Regions from separate parts of the Cupriavidus sp. OV096 genome, predicted to be linked through region 3. Evidence: predicted binding sites of a transcription regulator. Region 3 holds the regulator's gene; each other region holds the start of a gene.
What was found. The regulator FNR, encoded in region 3, switches genes on or off when oxygen is low (the NO sensors DNR and NnrR bind a similar motif). The targets are predictions, from matches to a motif close to TTGATNNNNATCAA.

Region 1: the regulator FNR is predicted to act here: its motif matches at 2,583-2,596, upstream of BM115_RS20130 (DASS family sodium-coupled anion symporter).
Region 2: the regulator FNR is predicted to act here: its motif matches at 2,340-2,353, upstream of hemN (oxygen-independent coproporphyrinogen III oxidase).

Annotation. Positions count from the first base shown of each region.
Region 1 covers NZ_FOWM01000010.1:73,131-78,079, reverse strand. Annotated here, with positions in the region: gene BM115_RS20145 (phosphate acetyltransferase) at 1-378, shown strand, start outside; gene BM115_RS20140 (acetate/propionate family kinase) at 419-1,642, shown strand; gene BM115_RS20135 (tyrosine-protein phosphatase) at 1,661-2,422, opposite strand; gene BM115_RS20130 (DASS family sodium-coupled anion symporter) at 2,713-4,224, shown strand; gene BM115_RS20125 (transglycosylase domain-containing protein) at 4,333-4,949, shown strand, end outside.
Region 2 covers NZ_FOWM01000014.1:99,794-104,742, forward strand. Annotated here, with positions in the region: gene BM115_RS23890 (c-type cytochrome) at 1-720, shown strand, start outside; gene hemN (oxygen-independent coproporphyrinogen III oxidase) at 839-2,278, opposite strand; gene BM115_RS23900 (ABC transporter substrate-binding protein) at 2,533-3,639, shown strand; gene BM115_RS23905 (ATP-binding protein) at 3,664-4,860, opposite strand; gene BM115_RS23910 (response regulator) at 4,921-4,949, opposite strand, start outside.
Region 3 covers NZ_FOWM01000001.1:179,637-184,585, forward strand. Annotated here, with positions in the region: gene scpB (SMC-Scp complex subunit ScpB) at 1-767, opposite strand, end outside; gene BM115_RS00875 (sulfite exporter TauE/SafE family protein) at 1,403-2,161, opposite strand; gene fnr (fumarate/nitrate reduction transcriptional regulator Fnr) at 2,246-2,971, shown strand; gene BM115_RS00885 (hypothetical protein) at 3,000-3,245, opposite strand; gene BM115_RS00890 (hypothetical protein) at 3,242-3,469, opposite strand; gene ccoG (cytochrome c oxidase accessory protein CcoG) at 3,510-4,949, opposite strand, start outside.

The sequences.
Region 1 (4,949 bases), on a different contig from region 3:
GACAAGATTCCGTCGACCATCGACGCGGCAGCGCTCTGCATGATGAGCCGGCGCGGCCAGATCGAAGGCGGCATCCTCGACGGCCCGCTGGCCTTCGACAACGCGATCAGCAAGGCCGCAGCGGACACCAAGGGCATCCACTCCGAGGTGGCCGGCGACCCCGACATCCTGCTCGTGCCCGACCTCGAGGCCGGCAACATGCTCGCCAAGCAGCTCACCTTCCTGGCCGGCGCCGAGGCCGCCGGCATCGTGCTGGGCGCACGGGTGCCGATCATCCTGACGAGCCGTGCCGACAGCGTGCGCGCGCGCATCGGCAGTTGCGCCATCGCCGTGCTGCTTGCGCATGCGCGCCGCACCGCCGCCGCCGTGCCCGCCTGAGCGCGATGCCAGCGCCAAGACAGTCGCCAGGAGAATCATCTTGAGTACCGTCCATCCCGTGATCCTCGTTGTCAACGCCGGGTCATCGAGCGTGAAGGTTTCCATCTACGTGGTGCCCGAGTCGGCGCATCACAATGTCGATATCCAGCCCGAACTGGCCGCGCACGGGCAGATCGAGGGCATCGGCGTGGCGCCGCGCCTGACCGCGCGCATGGCCGACGGCCGCGTCGTGGCCGATGAGCAGTTTCCCGTGGAGCAGGTGGCCGACCACGATGCCGCCTTCCGCCTGATTCGGCTGACGCTGAGCGTGGGCCTGCGCGATACGCCACCGGTGGCGGTCGGCCATCGCGTGGTGCATGGCGGCGCAGACTTCGCCGATGCGGTGGCGATCGACGACAACGTGATCGAGCGGCTGGAGGCCCTCGTCCCGCTCGCCCCGCTCCACCAGCCGCATAACCTGACCGCGATCCGTGCGGTGCGCGCCGCCGTGCCGGAGCTGCTGCAGGTGGCCTGCTTCGACACCGCCTTTCACGCCGGCCACGACCCGCTCGCGCAGTTGATGGCGCTGCCGTACGAGTACTACGAGCGCGGCATCCGCCGCTATGGCTTCCACGGGCTGTCTTATGCGTATATCGCGCGACGGCTGCGGCAGGTGGCGCCGGATCTGGCCGAGGGCCGTGTCATCGTGGCGCATCTCGGCAACGGCGCCAGCCTCTGCGCGATGCGCGAGGGCCGGAGTGTGGAATCGACAATGGGACTGACCGCGCTGGATGGCATGCCGATGGGCACGCGCTGCGGCAATATCGATCCGGGCGCGGTGCTGTGGCTCGCCGCGCAAGGCATGGAAGCCGATGCGATCCAGGCCATGCTGTACGGCCAGTCGGGGCTCAAGGGGATTTCCGGCATCAGCAGCGACATGCGCGTGCTGCTGGCCAGCAACGAGCCGCGCGCCGTACTGGCGGTGAACTTCTACGCCTATCGCGCCGCGCAGGAGATCGGCAAGCTGGCCGTCACGCTGGGCGGGCTCGATACGCTGGTGTTCACGGCAGGCATCGGTGCGAACTCCGCCGAGGTGCGTGCGCGCATCTGCGCCTACCTCGACGGGCTGTTCGGCATCCGCCTTGACGAGCAGGCCAATGCCGCCAACACCCAGCGCGTGAGCCGCGACGACAGCCGCGTGCCCGTGCTGGTGCTGCCGACCGACGAGGAAGGCATGATTGCGCTCTCCACCGCGCGCATCCTGCGCGAGCGCGGCGGACTGTAGTAGCGGCGGCGGCCGGGCTCAGGCTTCGAGATAGTGGCCGCGCAGGCGGTCGATATCGACGCCAAGACCATCGGCCAGATAAGCCTCCAGGCCGCCGTGCGCCTGCTCGATGGCGGCGATCGACGCCTCCAGGTATTCCGGCCGCACCTCGAGCAACGGCATGATGACGTCGGGCGGCACGCCCAGCGCCTCGGTCCGCGCGAGGATCGCCTCGTTGAAGCGGCGGTTCCAGTGGTTGGACTCGAGGTAGTTGGCGACGATGTCGTCCCGCGCCACGCCAAGCGCGGACAGCAGCAGCAGCGACGCAAAGCCGGTGCGGTCCTTGCCGGCCGTGCAGTGGTAGTACAGCGTGCCGCCTGTCTCCGCATTGCGCAGGAAGCCGCCGAACGCGTCGCGATAGCGCACCGGGAAATCGCGGTAGACATCGACCATGAAGGCATGGACCTGCGCCGGCGTGCTGTCACGCAGGCGCGGCATCAGCACGTCCATCGCCATGCTGCCCTCCAGCACCGGCACGGGAATCCAGCGGAAGCGCTCACCGAAGGCGGCCTCCTGCGGGGACTTCTCGCCGGCCGAGCGAAAGTCGATGACCATGTCGAGGCCCAGCGCATGCAGGCGATCCAGGTCCGCCACGCTGGCCAGCGCCGGATTGCCGCTGCGAAAGAGCTTGCCGTGACGCACGCGGCGCCCATGCGCGCCGACGAGGCCACCGAGGTCACGTGCGTTGCTGATCGTCTCCAGCGGCAGGCACGGACGGATGTGTGTTGGGTGAGTCACCATGTCGGTGTCCGGTTAAGGGTGATCGAAGGGTTTTCAACATCGTCCCCAATTATTTCAGATCGAGGACACGCGGCGCCATCGGGAATCGCCCAATGTCCGCCATCCGTTGCGCCGCCGTGACGCACCGTGTGTCGCCCCCGATGCCTGATCTTGCAGAGGCTTGATCCTGGACAAATCGCGCTGACGCGGTGCCTTGGCATGGGCAGGCACGCTTCTCATAATGCGTGGGTCGACCGCGGCGACCCTGCGTGACGACCGCGTCGACAGGCTCATCCACTTAGGAAGTCAAGATGCCTGACTCGCATATCTCTGCTGCACCTGCCGCCGCCAAGTCGGCGCCCGTCACCCCCAAGGTGACCCTCCACTGGGGCTTGTACCTCGCCCTCGCCGTGCTCGCCGCGGTACTCCTGATACCTACGCCCGAAGGGCTTCCCATCGCGGGGCAGCGCATGCTCGCCATCCTCGCCTTCGCCGTGGTCGTGTGGATCACCGAGGCGGTGACCTACGAGACCAGCGCGATCATGATCACCTCGCTGATGGCGGGCCTGATCGGCTTCGCGCCGACGGTGGCCGATTCCACGGTCAACTACGGCACCTCGCGCGCGCTGGGCATGGCGCTGGCCGGCTTCTCGAACACGGCGCTCGCGCTGGTGGCGGCCGCGCTGTTCATCTCGGCTGCGATGACCGTGACGGGACTCGACCGGCGCATCGCGCTGGTCACGCTCTCCGCCATCGGCACCAGCACGCGCCGCATCCTCATCGGCACCATCGCGGTCACGATCATCCTCAGCCTGGTCGTACCCAGCGCCACCGCGCGTAGCGCCTGCACGGTGCCGATCATGATGGGCGTGATTGCCGCGTTCGGCGTGGACAAGAAGTCCAATACCGCCGCCGGCATCATGATCATGGTGGCGATGGCCACCAGCGTGTGGAACGTCGGTATCCAGACCGCCGCCGCGCAGAACCTGCTGACCGCCGGCTTCATGGACAAGCTGCTCGGGGAGCGCGTGACCTGGCTGCAATGGCTGATCGCCGGCGCGCCGTGGGCGCTCATCATGTCGGCGGTGCTCTATTTCCTCGTGCGCTGGCTGCTGCCGCCTGAAACCGATGCGATTGCCGGCGGCAAGGAAGCCGTGCAGCGCGAACTGGCCGCGCTCGGGCCGATGACCGGCCCGCAGAAACGTCTCGCCGCCGTCGCCATCGGCCTGCTGGTGTTCTGGGCGACCGAGGGCAAGCTGCACAGCTTCGACACCGCGACGATCACCTTCGTCGGCCTGGTGATCCTGATGCTGCCGCGCTTTGGCGTGATGGACTGGAAGACCATGCAGGCGCGCACGCCGTGGGGCACGCTGATCGTGTTCGGCGTCGGCATCAGCCTTGGCACCGCGCTGCTGACCACGCAGGCCGGCCAGTGGCTCGGCAAGTTCGTGGTCACGCATTCCGGCCTTGCCGACCATGGCGTGCTGATGGTCTTCGCGGTGCTGTCCGCGTTCCTGATCCTGATCCATCTGGGGTTCGCCAGCGCCACCGCGCTGACCGCCGCGCTGCTGCCCATCCTGATCTCTGTGCTCCAGACGCTGCCGGGCGACATCAACAAGGTCGGCATGACCATGCTGCTCGGCTTCACGGTCAGCTTCGGCTTCATCCTGCCGATCAACGCGCCGCAGAACATGGTCTGCCTCGGCACGGACACCTTCGACGGCCGACAGTTCGCCCGCGTGGGCATTCCGCTGACGATCATCGGCTATGGCCTGATGCTGCTGTTCGCGGCCACGTACTGGCGCTGGCTCGGCTGGGTCTGACCGCCGTCCCCGCCAACAAGACGCCCCCATCACGAAACCCGTGCTCGAATTAAGGCGGGCGATCGGCAATTTCCGAATCGTCATCGGACCCATGGCAAAATATGCGCCATGCAACGCCTCTGGTCCGCCTTCGTCAAACTCGTCCTGCTCGCCGTACTCGGCGGTGCGTTGCTCATCGCCTTCGCGGTACTGGTGGCCGACCGCCAGCTTCCGTCGCTCGACTCCCTGACCGCCTTCCGCAAGACGCCGGACTATGTCGAGCTACGCCAGTTCCCGCCGGCGCTGCGCGAGGCGGTGGTGGCCATCGAGGATGACCGCTTCTATCTCCATGACGGCGTGGACTACGTCGGCGTGATGCGGGCCGGCATCGCCAATCTCTCGGACGACCTCTCCCAGGGAGCGTCCACCATCACCATGCAGGTGGCGCGCAACTTCTTCCTGTCGCGCCAGAAGACCTACACGCGCAAGCTCTACGAAGTGCTGATGGCCTACCGAATCGAGCGCGCGCTGACCAAGGACGAGATCCTTGAGATCTATCTGAACAAGATCTACCTGGGCCAGGGCGCCTATGGCTTCGACGAGGCCGCCCAGACCTACTTCGCCAAGCCCGTGGCCCAGCTCTCGCTGGCCGAATGCGCGATGCTGGCCGGCCTGCCCAAGGCGCCATCGGCCAACAATCCCGTGGTCAACCCGCGCCGGGCGCGCCAGCGCCAGACCTATATCCT
Region 2 (4,949 bases), on a different contig from region 3:
ATCCAACCCGTCGCTTCCCTGGAAATCAAGGACCCGAACGCGCCGCGCGTCTTCAAGACCGGCGAGCAGGTCTACAAGGAAGTCTGCGCCGCCTGCCACGCCACCGGTGCGGCCGGAGCGCCCAAGCACGGCACACCCGGCGACTGGACCGCGCGGATCGGCCAGGGCTTTGACGGCCTGCTGAAGTCCGTGATGAACGGCAAGGGCGCGATGCCCCCCCGCGCCGGCACCTCGCCGGACGACTACACCGACTACGAACTGGCCCGTGCCGTGGTGCACCTGGCCGACGCCGGCGGCGCCAAGTTCCCGGAACCGCCCGCGCCTGCCCAGGCGGCACCGGCCCAGGCTGCGGCTTCGGCGCCTGACGCACAGGCCGCGGCCCCGGCGGTTCCTGCCGCGCCGGCTGCCCCGGCTGCTGCACCGGCACCCGCTGCCGCCGCACCCGTTGCTGCGGCGGCTGCCGCCCCGGCCGCTGCATCGGCCGAAACCGGCAAGAAGGTCTATGACCAGGTTTGCGCCGCCTGCCACGCCGCCGGTGTGGCTGGTGCGCCGAAGTTCGGCGACAAGGCCGCCTGGGCACCGCGCATCAAGGAAGGCATGGACGCCGTCCACAACTTCGCGCTCAAGGGCAAGGGCGTGATGCCGCCCAAGGGTGGCTATGCCGGCGCCGATGCCGATGTGATCGCCGCCGCCGACTACATGGTCAACGCCTCGAAGTAACGCAAAGCGCACCTGTAAGTCCACGCAAAAAAGCCCGCGACGATCCTCGCGGGCTTTTTTGTTTCGATTGGGGGCCGGTCGGTCCGGCGCCCCTATCCCTATATATATAGGCAGCAGTTCAGACCACGCGCGAATAGCGCACCAGCGGCACTTCGCGCCCCGCGTCCTGGCGCAGGTAGCGGTCGAACACCATCGCCACGCGACGCACCAGCAGCCGGCCCAGCGGAGTGATGTCGATCCGCGACGCATCGCGCCGCAACAGCCCCTCCGTCGCCAGCGCGTCCAGCCCCGCCAGTTCCGGCGCGAAGGTCCGGGCGAAGTCGATGCCATGCCCGGCCTCCACCGCCGCGATGTCGAGCGTGCCGTGGCACATCAGCGCGCCAATGATCGCCTTGCGCAGGTGGTCGTCGGCGGACATGCCAAAGCCGCGCGCCACCGGCAGCCGGCCCTCGTCCAGCGCGGCGTAGTACTCGTCCGTGGTGCGCGCGTTCTGCACGTAGTGGCCCGCCACCGCACCAATCGCCGAGACGCCGAAGCCCAGTTGATCGTGCCCCGCATGCGTGGCGTAGCCCTGGAAGTTGCGTTGCAGGCGCCCGGCCTGCTGGGCGATGGCAAGGTCGTCGTCCGGCAGCGCGAAATGATCCATGCCGATATAGACATAGCCGGCGGCGGTCAGGTGCTCGATCGTGGATACCAGGATGTCGAGCTTCTCGCCGGCGGGCGGCAGCGTCGCCTCGTCGATACGCCGCTGCGGCTTGAACACATGCGGCAGGTGCGCGTAGCTGTAGACCGAGAGCCGGTCCGGCCGCAGCGTCAGCACGCGGTCGATGGTCGCCGCGAAACGTTCGGTGGTCTGGTGCGGCAACCCGTAGATCAGGTCCATGCTGACCGAGCGGAAGCCGAGCCGGCGCGCCGCCAGCACCACATCGCGCGTTTCCTCATAGGACTGCACACGATGGATCGCCGCCTGCACCTCCGGGTCGAAGTCCTGCACGCCGAGGCTGATCCGGTTGAAGCCGAGTTCCGCCAGCAGCGCCATGCGCGCATCGGTCACGCGGCGCGGATCGATCTCGATGGCGTGCTCGCCCCCGGGCAGCAGGTGGAAGTGTTGCGTCAGCGCCGCCATTACGCGACGCATTTCGTCGGGATCGAGGAAGGTCGGCGTGCCGCCGCCCCAGTGCGATTGCATGACCGCGCGGCGCTCGCCGAGCCGGCCGGCAACCATTGCCATTTCCCGGGCGAGATAGTCAACGTAGCGCGCGCTGCGGGCGTGGTCCTTGGTGATGATCTTGTTGCAGCCGCAGTAGTAGCAGATGTTCTCGCAGAACGGGATGTGCAGGTAGAGCGAGAGCGGCGCGGGGGAGTCCGCGCGGCAGGCGTCGAGCGCGGCGAGGTAGCGGGCGTCGTCCACTTCGGCGTCGAAGCGGTCGGCGGTGGGGTAGGAGGTGTAGCGGGGGCCGTTGCCGTCGATGCGGCCGGCCAGGCTGCGGAAGTCGGCCAGTGCGCGGCGGTCGAACGCCGTGGCGGCAGGCATGCTGGGGAGGGTGGGGGCGGACATGGTGCGCTCTTTTTGCGGGCGAAGATGGTCACGATGCTATGCCCCTGCGCCGTCGCTCACCTTGACGCGCATCAAGCGCACGCCGCGCTTGCGCCCGCAGCCCCGCCACCGTGGGGCGTTGGCGTCATCCGAGCGTCACGAACGGCCGATAGGCTCTGCCCGCCGTCCCCTCCTCCACCCGATTCCAACGCCCGCCGACCATGCGCCCAGCCTCGCCCAGAACGATGTCGCCCGCCGCGCCGGCGCGCCGCCGCATGCTCCGGTCGTTCGGCACGCTGGCCGCGATGCTCGCGGCACCGGCCGCGTTCGCCCAGCCGCAACCGCAGCCCTCCTCGCAGCGCCGGGCGCTGGTGGTCGGCCATCTGCTGGACCGCGTGGGGCCGCAAGCGGATCTGGCGCGCGACTACCTGGCCGGCGCCAAGGTGCTGTTCGATGCGGCGAACGCCTCGGTTCAGGGGCCGCGCATCGTACACGTGGTGCGGGATGCCGATGCCAGCCCGCGCATCGCCACCTCGCAGGCCATCGGCATGGCCGAGTCGGACCATATCGACGTGCTGTTCGGCCCCGGCGACACCCTGCTGCCCACGCTGGCCACGTCGTCCGAACTGAGCCGGCGCGGCGTGCAGATCGTCGCCCCGCTCTCCGGGCTTTCGCTTGCCGCCGACAACATCTGGTTCACGCGCGCCGACTATCAGGCCGAGCTGGACGCCGCCGTGCGGCAGCTGCGCAGCTACGGCCTCAAGAACATCGTCCTGGCCGTGTCGCCCGACTTCGCCGCCGGCACGCTCGCGGCGGGCTCGCCGTGGCTCGATCGGATGGAGCGCGACCTCGGTACGCGCGCGGTGACGCTGACCGGCAGTGTCGATGACGGCGCGCGCCGCATCGCCGCGACGCGGCCCGGCGCGGTCATCGTGGCCGGCGACACGCTTGCCTACGGCGGCCTTGGCCGCGCGCTGGCCTCGCAGGGTTGGTACGGTTTTCTGGTGGGATTGTCGGCCGTGAGCCCGGCCTCGGCGCGCGAGATTCTCGGCGGCAACTACGCGGGGGGCGTGGTGGTCACGCAGGTGGCGCCCGGCCCGCAGGAATCCACGCTGCGCGTGGTCAAGGAACACGTGGCGCGGATGAAGCAGTACCTCGACGAACCGCCCTCCCCGGCCACGCTGGCCGGCTACATTGGCGCCGCCTGGCTGGTGCGCGCTGCCGGCGCGGCCAAGGCGCCGGGTGCGCTGGAATTGCGCCGCGCGCTGCAGTCGCGCATCGATGTGGGCGATTTCACGCTCGACTTCACGCGCGGGCTGCGCGGCTCTCAGTACGTGCAACTGGCGCCGATCGGCAAGTCGGGCGTGCCGCAGCGCGCCTGACCCGCGCGCCGCTATATCTATTAGTTAGTCGCGCGGCAGCGTGATGCGCACGCGCAGGCCGCCTTCGACGCGGTTGTCCAGCGTCAGCTCGCCGCCATGGCGATTGACGATATCGGCGGCAATCGACAGCCCCATCCCCACGCCGCCGGTAGCCCGGCTGCGCGACGACTCCACGCGATAGAACGGCTCCAGCACGCGCTGCAACTCGGCCGGCGGAATGCCGGGGCCGTTGTCGCAGACGTCGATCTGCACGCGCTCGGGGCTGTCCGTCAGCACGATATGCGCGGCGCCGCCGTAGCGGTGCGCGTTCTCGACGAGGTTGACCACGGCGCGGCGCAACTCCGCCGGGTAGGCCAGCAGCGGCGCGGCGGTGCCGGAGAGCCGCACGTCCTGCCCCAGTTCCTCGGCATCGTCGACGATGGCCTGGAGCAGCGCCTGCACGTCCACGCGCTGGCGCGGGCCGGTGCCGTCGTCGCGGTCACGCAGGTAATAGAGCGTGGCGTCGATCAGCCCGTTCATCTCGGCCAGATCCTGCCGCAGGCGGTAGCGCACGTCGTTGTCCTCGATGCGCTCGATGCGCAGGCTCATGCGCGTGAGCGGCGTGCGCAGGTCGTGCGAGACTGCCGCCAGGAAGCGCGACTGCTGCGCCAGCTGCGTGCGGATGCGTTGCTGCATCAGGTTCAGCGCCTTGGTGGCGGCGCGCGCTTCGGCCGGACCCGCATCATCGTCGAGTGGCGGGGCGTGCACATCCTGGGCCAGCCGGTTCGCACCGGTGGCCAGCCGCTGCACCGGCCGCGCGAGCAATCGCGCGCCCACCCACGACGAAATCACGATGGCGATGAACTGGAAGATCAGGCCAGGATGCAGGGGCCAGAGTCCGTGCCAGGGGGGGAAGTGGCGCTGCGGTCCGGGCGGCTCCCCGCGCCGGTCGGGATGGCCGGGACGGAACATGCCGCGCTCCCCGGCCGGGCCGCCCTCGCCCGCCTCCTCGTCTTCCTCGAAACGCGGGCCGCGCTGCGACGGCTCGGGGCGGTGGAATGGCTTGCCGGCGGCGGCGGCCTCCGAGGCCGCCTCGCGCATGCGTTCCTCCCAGCGCGGCGAGCCGGGGCGCGGGAACAGGCCCTCGATGACGGTCACGCCAAGCACGTGCACGGCCACCATGATCGCGGCCATGACCAGGAACAGCCGCAGGAACATCGAATCGAAAAGGTGGCGCCGCATGGTGGGGTCTGTCCGGACGCCGGCGGTGGCGTTCGGCGGCGGGGGGGACGCGGCCATGCGTCAGGAATCCACGTTGACCGTGAAGACGT
Region 3 (4,949 bases):
CACTGCGCAACGCTGTTGTCTTGCGGGTGCGGCGTGTCGTTCTGTTCGGTATCGGCGCCGTGGGCTTCCGTCTCCACCGGCTCCGCATGGTCGCTCTCCGCCGCGGCCACGACTTCCGCTTCCACCGCATCGGTAGCGGTCTCGGCGGCCTGGGGCTCGGCAAAGGTCTCTTCATCGCCAGCCGGCGGGTTGGCCGTGGCAACTTCTTCAAAATCTATCGCCTGCTGGTCCAGCAGGGCTGCCTGGACCTGGGCCTGGGCATCCTCGAGCGGCGGCAGCTCATCCAGCGTGCGCAGCCCCAGATCGTCCAGAAACGCCTTGGTCGTGGCATAGAGCGCGGGACGGCCCGGTACGTCGCGATGCCCGATCACCTCGATCCAGCTGCGGTCCTCGAGCTTCTTGACCACGTCGGTGCTGACCGTCACGCCGCGAATTTCCTCGATATCGCCGCGCGTCACGGGCTGGCGATAGGCGATGATGGCCAGCGTCTCCATCACCGCGCGCGAATACTTGGGCGGCTTTTCCGGGTTGAGCCGGTCGAGGAACTCGCGCATCTCGGGCCGGCTCTGGAAACGCCAACCGCTGGCCAGGGCCACGAGTTCCACACCGCGTTGCTGCCAGTCCTGTCGCAATTCGTCCAACAGGGCGCGGATGGTGTCGGCGCCGACATCGTCGGCGAAAAGACGGCGGAGATCGTTGACGCGCAGGGGCTCCTGCGCACAAATCAGCGCGGTCTCGAGGACGATCTTCGCCTCTTGGGTATTCATGTGATTGTGTGCAGCCTGTCTTTGCACCTGCTCCCGGACGAATCCCGGAGCACTGGAGATTTCGGATACAGCGGTACCGATGCCACCGCCATCTCATTGCGCAGCCAACTCGCAGCCTGTCGCAGCCCAGGCAGCCAAGCGGTGCACTTCGTTCTTTTGCATCGATTTGCCGGGTCGTTCCGGCAGGAGATCGTCCGCATCCGGCTGGCTTCGCCGGGAGTCGAACCTCTTGCGTCGCGCTCTCGCCTTTACCCTCGCAGGCGGAACCCTTCCCCTTGGAGCGGACATTCGCCAGGACAATCAGATTGCCAAGGCGGCAAGAAAAAACGGATATCGGCCCGGACAAGCTTCGTCCTGCGACTGCACCACCACTCCACAAGGCCGACCGGCTTTTAAACCAGATCTTTTGAACCGGATGCACTGTGGGGACGGATCCGGCAAGCCAATGCTGCCTCGGACCCATGGACACGCATCCCAGATCAGGGATGCCGGCCCGGCGACGCCAGGGAATTACGTGGCGCGATACCGTGGTTCTCGCGATTGTATGGCATTCCCGCCCCCCTCCGCAACCCGCCCGCCGCCCGGCGTGGCGAATGGCACGAACCGGGGCGGCCTGTCCGCCGCCCGGAATCGTCCTAGAACACCACGCAGAACCCATGCGCAGCCAGCGTCTCCGGGAGCCAGACCGCCCGCGCCACGCCCACGATGCCGAAGCCGATGATCAGCACGCCCGCCACGGTCCGGACCGCCGGCCGGCGCGACACATGGCGCACATAGCCCGACAACCCCGAAATCACCAGTAGGTTTGGCAGCGTTCCCAACCCAAAGGCGAACAGGACCAGCGCGCCCGACGCCGCATTGCCGGCCAGCAACGCCATTGCGAGTGCCCCATAGACCATCCCGCACGGCACGATCCCCCAGGCGAGTCCCAGACCGAAGCGCCGCAGCAGCGGCGCATGCCGGGCCAGGCCGGCAGGCAGCCTGATACCGAGCGCGCCCATGCGACCCACCACCCCTTGGGCCATGCGCACCGCGAACGCCTCCAGGCGCGCCGCACGCATGGTGCGCCCACGCAACAGCCAGAAGCCCGACATCACCAGCATCGCTCCGCCTGCGCCATAGAGCCATCGCTGCACAGGCAGATAGTCCTGCTTCCATACGGTGGCGCCGACGGCACCCACCACCGCCCCCAGCAACGCGTAGGTGGTCAGGCGGCCGGCGTGCATCGCCAGCAATTCCACGAGCCAGCCGCGCGGCGAGCGATGGATCGTCACCGGCACGCGCACCGCCGCGCGCTGCTCGGCCGCCATCGCAATGCCGCCACACATCGCAGCACAGTGGACGCCACCAAACAACGCAACGATAAAAACGCTGAAAAGCACACCAAATGGCAACGGTCCCTCGCTTCCGCGTCACTTCACGCGGTAAAATTGATCTGTCGCGCCCTCGCTGCAATGCGCATCACCAAGAGCCCTCAATTGCTTACCTCCATACCCGTCACCGAGATCTCGCCCCGCTGCTCTACGTGCGGGATGGGCCAGCTTTGTCTGCCGGTAGGCATGTCGCACCAGGACCTCCTGAAGATGGACACGCTCGTGCAGGAACGCGTGCGCGTGCACAAGGGCGAAACGCTTTACCGCATGGGCGATCCGCTCACCGCCGTCTATGCCGTGCGTTTCGGCACGCTCAAGACGCACGTGACGCTCGAAGACGGCCGCTCGCAGATCACCGGCTTCCATCTGCCCGGCGAGATGGTCGGTATGGATGGCCTCGGCGAAATGCAGCATGCTTCCGATGCCACGGCCCTCGAGGATGCCGAAGTCTGCGTCGTACGCTTCAACGACTTGCAGGCGCTCTCGTCTGACCTGCCCTCGCTGCAAACCCAGTTCCTGCGCTTGATGAGCAAGGAGATTTCGCAGGACCAGGTGATGCTGATGACGTTGGGTTCGATGCGGGCCGAGGAGCGGCTTGCCGCGTTCCTCGTCAATCTTTCCGATCGCCTGTCGGCGCGTGGCTACTCGTCGAGCGAGTTCGTGTTGCGCATGAGTCGCGAGGAGATCGGCAGTTATCTTGGCCTGAAACTCGAAACCGTCAGCCGCCTGTTCTCTCGTTTTGCCGAGGCGGGCCTGATCCAGATCCGCCAGCGCCACGTCAAGCTCATCGACATGGCCGGCATCAAGCAGATCTACAACCGCTCCTGCTAAGGCCGGCTCGCCGGCGGCGGTGCACTCGCTACTCGAGTTCATCGGTATCGCTGAGCGGCGTTGGCATGGTGTAGAGCGTCAGGCCGCTCGACAAGGCGCAGAACAGCCACGCCAGCAGGAATCCCACGGTATAGATCGCCTCACGCGACGCGTCGACCGGATGACCGAAGAAGCTCAGGTCACTGGGATCGACAATCGAGAACACCGTTGCCGTGGCCACGCCGCCCATCAGGAACGCTGGCCACATCACCCACATCAGCCAGCGTAGTCTCATGGCCGCCTCGCCGTGTCATTGACATGGGCGTCGGCACGCACGGCGGACCCATCCAGCTTCTCCACCACCAGCCCATGCCGCGCGGCATCGCGCACCGGCACGTCGGCGTGGGTATTGGCGAGCCAGATCGTCACACCACAGCCGATCATCGCCAGCAGCGGTCCGCTCATCAGCAGCCACGGCCACGGTTCCTTCCACCACGGCTTGACTTGTTGCGCTGTCATTGCCTACTCCTTGCGTCGAATATTTCCTGAATGACCTGTCCTACAGGCCGCGCGGCACGATGAAACTGGTCGCTTCCTGGATCTGCGCGCGTCCGCGTGCGTCGTCCATACCCTCCCCCGTGACCGTGATACGGATCTTGTGCGTGCCCTGCGGCGCGTGGTCGAGCGGGATACGGATCCGCACCGGCAACAGCCGGTTCGACGTAGGCGGCAGCGTTTCTGCCGACTTGTCATACTCGATGGTCAACCCTTGCAGCTCCGCGCTCGTCGCCTGTACCCGGACGCGCATCGGCGTCTCGGTCGTATTGATCAGTTGCAGCCGGTACACGTTCTCGATCCAGCGACCTTCGACCTCGCGGCCCAACGCGCCACGGTCGCGGATGACATCGACCTTGAGCGGCGTGCGCATCGCCAGCGACCCGATGAAGCCCCCCACCAGCGCCGACCAGATCACCGCGCAGACAATCGTCCGCGTGCGGAACAAGCGCTTGCGCGCGGCGACTGCCGACAGGCCCTTGCGCATCGCGTTCTCAGAGGTGTAGCGGATCAGGCCACGCGGATAGGCCATCTTGTCCATGACCTGGTTACAGGCGTCGATGCAGGCACCGCAGCCAATGCACTCGTATTGCAATCCGTCACGGATGTCGATCCCGGTCGGGCAGACCTGCACGCAGATGCTGCAATTGACGCAATCGCCAATGCCGGCGGTGTGCCGGTCCGTCTTGCGCGAGCGGCTGCCGCGCGGCTCGCCACGGCCTACGTCATAGGTCACCACGAAGGTATCGCGGTCGACCATCACGCTCTGGAAACGCGCATATGGGCACATGTACTTGCACACCTGCTCGCGCATGAAGCCGGCGTTGCCCCAGGTGGCGAAGGCATAGAACAGCATCCAGAACGACTGCCACGGCCCCAGCGAGAGGTCGATCACCTGCCCGCCCAGCTCGCGGATCGGCGAGAAATAGCCGACGAACGTGAAGCCGGTCCACAGGGCGATCACCACCCAGAGCGTGTGCTTGGTCGCCTTGAGCCGCAGCTTGCGCAGGCTCCACGGGTCGCCGTCCAGCCGGATGCGGGCGATGCGATCGCCTTCCACGCGTCGCTCGATCCACATGAAGATTTCTGTGTAGACGGTCTGTGGACACGCGTAGCCACAGAACAGCCGGCCCGCGATGGCGGTGAACAGGAACAGGGCGAGCGCCGAGATGACAAGCAGGACCGCGAGGTAGATCACGTCCTGCGGCCACAGCACGAGGCCGAAGATATAGAACTTGCGCGCGCCGAGGTCAAACAGCACCGCCTGGCGGTCGTTCCATTGCAGCCACGGGGCGCCGTAGTAGACCAGCTGGGTGAGGATGACGAGCCAGACGCGCCAGCTCGAGAAGGCGCCCGTGACCGAGCGCGGATAGATCTTGCGCCGGACCTCGTAGAGTGTTTCTTCCGAAGATTCAGCCGATTGGGCAGATTGCCCGGATAGCGG